Regions from separate parts of the Brevibacillus humidisoli genome, predicted to be linked through region 1. Evidence: predicted binding sites of a transcription regulator. Region 1 holds the regulator's gene; the other holds the start of a gene.
What was found. Region 1 encodes LexA, which represses DNA repair genes until DNA is damaged. Its sites were predicted from a motif close to CGAACATATGTTCG; they were not measured.

Region 1 (4,211 bases):
CAGGGTGCCCGTTGTCACCCGCTTCTTCACATCGCAGAAGAGGGACGATGTGACTGGATCAGTTCAGGCTTGAAACCTGGTGGATAGTCGGAGAAAATGACAATAGGTGGAGCCAAGCGGCGTGTCTCGACACCGTCATGGTGTAAACTGATCATCGCAAAAAGGAAGGAAGCTCGTTGAAGATAGGATACAGAACGATCAAGACGGCAGTCGGGACGGCATTGTCCATTTTTATTGCTCAGCAAGCAGGATTGACGTTTTACGCAGCCGCAGGAATTATCACCATATTGTGTGTGCAGGTGACAAGGAAAAAGTCGATCGTCACGGCGATTCACCGTCTGTTTGCCTGTTTGTTGGGATTGGTGATCGGGGTTCTCTTTTTTGAGGGGCTGGGCTATCACCCTTATACGTTCGGACTTTTGCTGCTTGTCTTCATCCCGCTGATCGTTCGTCTGAAAGTGAACGAAGGTTTTGTCACCAGTGCCGTCGTGCTGCTGCACATCTATTCGTTGGAACGGGTCGACCTAGCGATTATCGCCAACGAATTGGCACTGCTTTCAATCGGGATCGGCGTAGCGCTGCTGATGAACCTGCACATGCCTAGTGCAGAAAAGGAATTGCAGCGACTGCAGCAACAGGTGGAGCGCAATTTTGCCACCGTGCTGCGGGAATTCTGCTATTATCTGCGCAACGGCAGCAGCGACTGGGATGGTCGAGAGATGCTGGAAACGGTACAGCTGCTGGAACAGGCGATCCGTTTGTCGGTACAGGACGTGGAGAATCGTCTGATCAAGCCGGAGGATGAATACTACCAGTATTTCACGATGCGGGCAAAACAGTTTGAGTTGCTGGAGCGGATGCTGCCCATCGTCTCTTCACTCGATCAGCAGGTGCCTCAGGGAGGGCAGATTGCTGACTTTCTGGATCACTTGAGCCAGTCGATCCACCCTGGAAACACCGCTTATCTCTTTTTGGACAAGCTGAACGAGATGCGCAAGGAACTGCAGCAATCCCCGCTTCCCAAGACGAGAGAAGAGTTTGAAACTCGAGCTTCTCTGTTTTATCTGCTGCGGGAGATCGAACAGTATCTGCACATCAAGCATGAACTTGGCAGGGAAGAGAGAGCGGGCAACCACCATCGTGCTGGAGGGAATCTGGAAAAAGAAACAAGCTGACACTGCAGGATGCAGATGTGTCAGCTTGTTTTTTCATTCATACAATTAAAGGTAGAACATATGTCACGCGTCCAACTTTTTCAATGCGGAAGGGAAGCTTGTCCGATGGGCTTCTCTAGTGAACCAGACGATAGACGCCAATCACTTTTCCCAAGATGGTGACAGATTGCAGGATAATCGGTTCCAAAGCAGCATTCTCCGGCTGAAGGCGAACGTGCGTTTTTTCTTTGAAAAACCGCTTCACGGTCGCTTCATCTTCCTCTGTCATCGCTACGACAATGTCCCCGTTGTTAGCCACATTTTGCTGGCGAACGATCACATAATCGCCGTCCAGGATGCCGGCTTCGATCATACTGTCCCCTGATACCCGCAACATAAAGACATTATCTGTCGAGACGAGATTCTCTGGAAGTGGAAAATAATCTTCCACATGTTCGACGGCCGTAATCGGCTGTCCTGCGGTAACTTTTCCTACTACCGGAATGCGAACGACCGACATTTCAAAATCGGGCTGATAGCGGTTATCCTCGGAAAGTAGTTCGATTGCCCGCGGCTTGGTGGGATCTCGACGAATCAAGCCCTTTTTCTCCAATCTGGCCAGATGGCCGTGAACCGTGGAGCTGGATGCTAATCCGACGGCTTCACCGATCTCTCGTACAGACGGAGGGTAGCCCTTGTCCTTTACCTCTTTCCGAATAAAATCCATGATTGCCTGTTGCCGGCTGGAAAGCTTGGTCATGCTTACACCTCTACTCTCGATCCAATATTTTTCTACATTATACCATGGGATCTTGCGTTCGACAAACATAAGTTCGATTTTTTTGTTGACATGAACATATGTTCGCATGTACAATAACACCAACAGGAACAAACGTTTGGAAAACGAATGTTCGTCCATTTTAGGAGAAGTTGAGGTGTATGATACGTATGAATCACGTTCACTCCAGATATAGAAGCGGCCGACATAAGGGGAGAATCGGCATTACGCGCGGTCAGGCTCTGTTGATTTTGCTAGCATGTTCTCTTTTCTTTTCTTTGCTCACAGGGTTCGTCTTTGCAGCCGCTGAGGAAGAACAAGGCTATTCTTCGCACAAGCTGGTAACCGTTCAGCCGGGTGACAGCGTGTGGGAGTTGGCCGTAAAATATCAGGAAGAGGCGGGTATCGATCTGTATGAGTTGATTGACGCAATCAAGACGAGCAACGATTTGCCTGGGTTTGTTATCTATCCCGGTCAGAATCTGATCATTCCGCTTGATAGGTAACGGTGTTGCTAGCCTGCTAGCCTTCTCCCATCTACAGGTCGATGCGATTCTGTTTCTGTGATATAATGACGGGACAATGCTTGGGGATGGGAGGGGAGACAATGGTTACAGACGCAGAAATCCGGCGAATTAACGAACTGGCTAAAAAATCAAAGCAGCAGGGATTGACGGATGAGGAGAAGCAGGAACAGCAAACATTGCGCCGGAAGTACATCGATTCTGTTCGCACATCGTTAAAGGCCAGTCTGGACTCCATCCGGTTTGTCGAAGATGTGGAAGAGGGCGACCAGCGGCGCAAACACTAAGCAGCAGAAAGAGAATAGCAATCATCAAGCCCGCAGTGATTTGCGGGTTTTTTCGCTGTGCTTGGCAACGGAGACCTGGCTGCGGTAGACTGGAAAAGACAGTAAGCGCGGCAGGAGCTAACCGGCCGGGTGCACCGATGATACGAGAGGGGTGGAGAAAATGGCTCTGTTGGCGGTGGCAGTAGGGGGAGCGATTGGTTCTGTGCTGCGCTACCTGATCGGACTGTGGGCCAATCAGCCAGGTTGGCCGCTGGGAACATGGCTGGCCAATCTGATCGGTTCGTTTCTGATTGGGTTGGTTTACGTATGGGGAAAGGAAAAAGGATGGCTCTCGCCAGAACTGTATCTGCTGCTTGCGACCGGTGTGATGGGCGGGTTCACGACCTTTTCTACCTTTTCACTGGAGACGGTATCGTACTTTTTGCAGGGGATGCCCTGGCGAGCGGGCCTCTACATACTGACTAGCGTAGGTTCTGGTTTATTGGCAGTCTCGTGTGGTTGGTGGCTGGGACGTCAATTGTTATAAAAGTAGGAAGTACGCCAGCAAGATCGTTCGGGAAAGGAGTCAGGGCCATATGACCATTCGTCATCCCGCGTACCCGGAGGAACAGAAGCGATTGGAGCGGACGGTTCAGGTGGTTGATCAGGAGATCAAGCTCCTGCGGGAAGATGTCCGGGAAGCCACAGACGACGATGTCAAGCAGATCATCAACCAAAAGAAAGCAAAAGAACTGGTCTATTTGGAGACCGCTCGGGAAAAGCCGTACTTTGGGCGGGTCGACTTCAGTCGGGCGGAGACAGGAGAGCACGACACGGTTTACATCGGTAAACGGGGAATTGTAGATAGCACCAGCCTGGATGCCGTTGTGATCGATTGGCGGGCTCCGATTGCCAGCTTGTTCTATAGCGGTGAGAGTACAGATGCTTGTTACCGTACACCGAAGGAGCTTGTTCGTGGAGAGGTGACCTTAAAGCGTAATTTTGCGATCGAACAGGGTGTGATTACCGGCATATACGATGGTGCGCTGAAGGAGACGATCCAAAAAGAGATCGGCAGCCCTGACGACTTCCTGGGAGAGGGGTTTATTGATGAGTTTCTCGCATCCAGTCTGAATCAGACCAACGATAGCCGTCTGAAGGACATCGTTGCAACGATTCAGTCAGAGCAAAACGAGATCATCCGTGCAGAAAAAGATCGTCCGGTTATCGTTCAGGGTGTGGCCGGCAGCGGGAAGACGACAATCGCGCTGCACCGCTTATCCTATCTGATTTACAACTATCAGGACACGCTCTCTTCCAAAAAGTTTATGGTGTTCGCTCCCAACCGCTTGTTCCTCAATTACATTTCCGAAGTGTTGCCGGAACTGGGAGTAGAGGATGTCCAGCAGTCCACATTTCTGGAGTGGGCCAGTCGGGAGATCAAGACAGAAGTGCCGAAAGGGTGGCGCATGATCGATCCTGGGCGGAC
Region 2 (4,211 bases), 220 kb from region 1:
TCGGTAGTTGACTCATACAAACGAACCACCTGCAGCCGACCCTGCGACTCAGCGTTTAGATTGGCCCTGAAATCGGCTAGCAGGTTGCCGCTTGCAATCGTGTAGCGTGAGTTCCATGGGTATCCGACGCTGTCTGTTGGAGTAGCTCCCAAACCGGATACGATGACATGCTGTGGATTTATCCCGCCCAATACTGCTTCAACAATAGGGTTTTTCGCCGCCTCATCCTGATCTCTTGCAGGAGCACCATCTAACAGTTGTGCGATCATGGTGGCCAGCATTTCCACGTGTGCCATTTCTTCGGTCCCTATGTCCAGAAGCATATCGCGATATTTTTGTTCTCCTCGACAGTTCCATCCTTGGAACAGGTACTGCATCATAACCGTGATCTCGCCAAATTGCCCGCCAAGAATCTCTTGTAGTTTTTTCGCATAGACGGGATCAGGTTTGTCTGGTTTAGCCGTATACTGTAGTTCTTTTACGTGATAAAACATCTCCATCCCTCCTGCTGCTTAACGTTCTCCTTAAACAGCAAAACGATTCTCCACAAAAAAATCCTTTGTGTGTGAGAGGAGCCAGACTACACCAAGGGGAGTGGTGTGGGGAGAGTAGCAACCACTCCAATCATTGGAAAAATCAGCCGATGAGGATCAGATTTTGTCGCGCGGATAGATTATGGAAGGACAGTTATCTGTTCTGCAGTAGCTTGCACCGGATATGACTCAGCCACGGGACCGGTGAAGGTTGCTTCTACTTTTTGGCCGACGCGCAGGTCTGATAAGGTGAGCTGGTTTCCGTTCTGATCCATAATCCGCGTGCTGTCGACAATGGTTGTTTGCGCCTTATCGTACGAAGTATCTGCTTCTAACCTTCCTTCAATCAGAACAGCGCCAAGCACCTTATGGGCAGAACCATTGTCAGCTTGGGTAATCTCAGTGATTGTACCTCTGATATCAATGGTTTGACTAGTTGGTTGATTTCTAAAAAGAAAGAAAGCCAATATGCCCACGACAGCGGCGAGGATGACTGCCGCCCACAACGCTTTTCTACTCATCGAACATCTCCTCCAGCATTTTCACAGTCTTCCTCTATCCGACGGTAAAGAGTGCGGAATGTTACAACAATCTGACCAGAATCCTCTTTTCGATCAGCATCAAATGTTAAAAAATGTATCAAAATTTCCGAAAAAATGTCGATAATGAAATAAGATCAGATTGCTGAATTGTACCGCAATTGTGTAAAAGCCAATAAAAGAAAAGGGGTTACTTGCTTATGCCGCAAGTAGAGACGGATCTCTCCCTGGTCGGTCGAGTGTTGGAGGAAGATGTTTACAGTCGTACCGGTCTCCTTCTTTTAACCAAGGGGGCAGTACTGACACATACGGATATATACAACTTGCTGCGACAGCGAATCTGGTTTGTCAGTGTGGTCAACCTTGTTGCGACCGACCGGGCAGACGTTGATTTTGTAGGACAATTGAGCAGCTTAAGCGAAGAACATGGGCAGATCAAGAGTTATATCCAAGCAATGGACGGTATCAGAGGATTGTTCGGACAGGTGACCGAGGAGCAGATTCCCTCGCTTGACTCCTTTTCCGCTCCGTTCTTGCCACTGATGAATGAGGTACATATGCAGGCGGGAATTTTCCGCTTTCTGTATGCCCTAGAGGGCTCGGACAGTTACACCTATCGTCACTCCGTAAACGTAGGTATTCTCTCTTCCCTGATAGCCAAGCTGATGAATAAATCACATCAAGAAATTGTAACGATCGGACAAGCAGGCCTTTTGCACGATATTGGGAAAATGTTGGTAGCGTCAGACATATTACTTAAACCGGGCAAACTGACCGATGAAGAGTTTGCCGAGATGAAACGGCACACCATATACGGTGCCCAGTTGATTGCAAAAATGGCAGGTGGTTCGGAACTCCTATCGCAATGTGCTCTGCTGCATCACGAACGACTGGATGGTTCGGGCTATCCAGAGGGAAGGAAAGGTGGCGAGATTCCAATCGAGTGCCAGATTATTTCTGTGGCAGATGTGTTTGATGCCATCTGTTCCGACCGGATCTACAAGGGACGTACTTCTCCGTTTGAAGCGGCCCAACAGCTCTGGCAAGCGGTGTTTGAGGGGCAGTTGAATGCAGAGATTGTGACCAAGTTCCTGCACTATATCTACTCTTATTACATAGGCAGTCGTGCGGTTTTAAACAGCGGGGAAGAAGTGGAAATCGTACTGATCCACAAAGATGAGCCGATTCGTCCACTGGTGCGAAAAGGGGAGCGGTACATTGATCTTCGCTCCCGTCGTTCCCTGTTTATCGAGAGATTAATTGTTTAAACACGTTTCCCCGTCAAGAGACGGGGTTTTTTATTTGCGTGTTCCCCTGTGTTCGCATATAATACAAACAGATGTTCTTATTTTTGATCAGGGGGGATTTCGGTGTTAAGAGACTTGAGGCGCTACCTGGCTCACAACCAATTAGTCGAAATCATCTACCTGGACCGCAATGGACGGACCAGCAAACGGGTTCTACGTCTCCATTCCATCGACGGAGAAAAAATGAAGGCTTACTGTTTTACACGACAAGCGAATCGCGTTTTTATCATCTCCAACATTTTGGCGGCGGTGCCAGTTGCTGTTGATCATGCGGTATAGAGGAGAGGAACGTATCAGCCCGGAGGTACGAGTATCTGCATGGTTGACTTGGAGGCATGTCGTTTCTTGTCTCCGTCACGATGCTCTCTTGATTGAAGGTTTGGATCTGCGGTTTCCCAGGGCTTACCAGCTTGTTTGGAAATTTTGGATTGATGCGGCACAAGTGATGGCACATGCTACGCATGCTGATCTGCGTCGTGTTGACATTCGCCTCCTAGGTGATCAGTTGGACCAGGGCGAGCATTTTGTGCTCTGGAAATACCGAGGAGAGACGCGATTGCTTCGTCTTTCCCAGCAGAAGCTGCATCTAGCTGTACAGCAAAAAATAAACGAATTGACAGCGGGCAGTTCCGTTTGAGTGACAGAGGTTCATTTACACATTTTTTCGTTCGATGGATACCTGTCTATGCGACTTTTTCTCTCTTTCATATGCTAGTCATGAGAATAGCAGAGGGAGGGATGACAGTGTCTGGAAGATCTAACAACTTTACTTTGGCTCTGGTATTGTTTGTCCTGCTTGTGATCGTTCTGGAGGTACTAGACGATTAAGGTTTTCTCCCCCGCTTTGCGGGGGATTCTCCTCGCCAGACAGCAGACAGCCTGTGTGCTGCCCAGATCACTCTACAAAATCACGGTACAGCTTGGTTACCGGTGTGTAATCTCCTTTGCGGATCTCCTCTGAGGATGCATCAAGATCCAATTCATCCATTTCCATCCCGGGTGCTATTGTGGGCTCCTTTTGTTTAGGGGCGGTGCGTCGGTTCCGTTTTTCCATCATGAAGAGGCCTCCCTCCCGTACCAGATGGTTATCGAATTCCTTGCTTGCTTGGCAAGCGTTTTTCCGGGTGACCGTAACCTTGGTGTTCTTTGTTTTCTCTGTCTTTTTGTTGTGCCTCATCGATTTTGTGGACAAACTCTTTCGTGCTCATCTTGTTCAAATCCATTTTGGCGTCCTCCTCACCAGTTTTGATACCCGTTTATTTTCCCATCCTCCTCCGATTATAATCCGCTGTGAAGCAGGGTAACTTTAGAAAAACAGCACGATCGGGAGGATACAGATGATTCGTAACCGCATTCTAGTGTGGAGTATGTCATGCCTGCTGTGGCTGGGTTCGCTATCTGGCTGCTCCTATCAGCATGGGGAGCAGGAAGGGACTGATCCGACCGTCACGGTAAAGAGTCAGCACAATGGCAAGAAAGTTATCGTTCTTTTTGATCGACTCCCTGTTGGCTGACTCACTTGAGCGATTGCGTGCAACCAATCAGGTGCCCGCTTTTCCTTTCTGATCGAAAATGGCCGGTATCGACCCGATTTGGTCAGTTCGTTTCCCACTATGTCTGTGACAATTGAGAACTCGCTGTTGACGGGTACATATGCAGATGGCCACCGTATCCCCGGTCTTCTCTGGTATCATACCGGAGAACGCAGAGTGGTCAATTATGGAGACGGACTTCGAGCTGTTTGGAGCCCTGGTTTGAGACAGTGGTCGACGGACGCGCTGTACAACTTAAATCAGGTACACCTGTCGAAACGGGTGAAAACGATTCACGAG

Region 2: the regulator LexA is predicted to act here: its motif matches at 2,405-2,418, upstream of LOK74_RS05980 (WYL domain-containing protein).

What each region holds. Positions count from the first base shown of each region.
Region 1 is NZ_CP087263.1:1,429,103-1,433,313, forward strand. It holds gene LOK74_RS07105 (aromatic acid exporter family protein) at 177-1,175, shown strand; gene lexA (transcriptional repressor LexA) at 1,291-1,914, opposite strand; gene yneA (cell division suppressor protein YneA) at 2,094-2,438, shown strand; gene LOK74_RS07120 (DUF896 domain-containing protein) at 2,540-2,743, shown strand; gene crcB (fluoride efflux transporter CrcB) at 2,904-3,269, shown strand; gene LOK74_RS07130 (HelD family protein) at 3,319-4,211, shown strand, end outside.
Region 2 is NZ_CP087263.1:1,206,110-1,210,320, forward strand. It holds gene LOK74_RS05965 (manganese catalase) at 1-494, opposite strand, end outside; gene LOK74_RS05970 (DUF3221 domain-containing protein) at 674-1,054, opposite strand; gene LOK74_RS05975 (HD-GYP domain-containing protein) at 1,273-2,340, shown strand; gene LOK74_RS05980 (WYL domain-containing protein) at 2,443-2,658, shown strand; gene LOK74_RS05985 (hypothetical protein) at 2,702-3,016, shown strand; gene LOK74_RS05990 (hypothetical protein) at 3,275-3,436, opposite strand; gene LOK74_RS05995 (DUF4023 domain-containing protein) at 3,465-3,602, opposite strand; gene LOK74_RS06000 (hypothetical protein) at 3,717-3,893, shown strand; gene LOK74_RS06005 (alkaline phosphatase family protein) at 3,993-4,211, shown strand, end outside.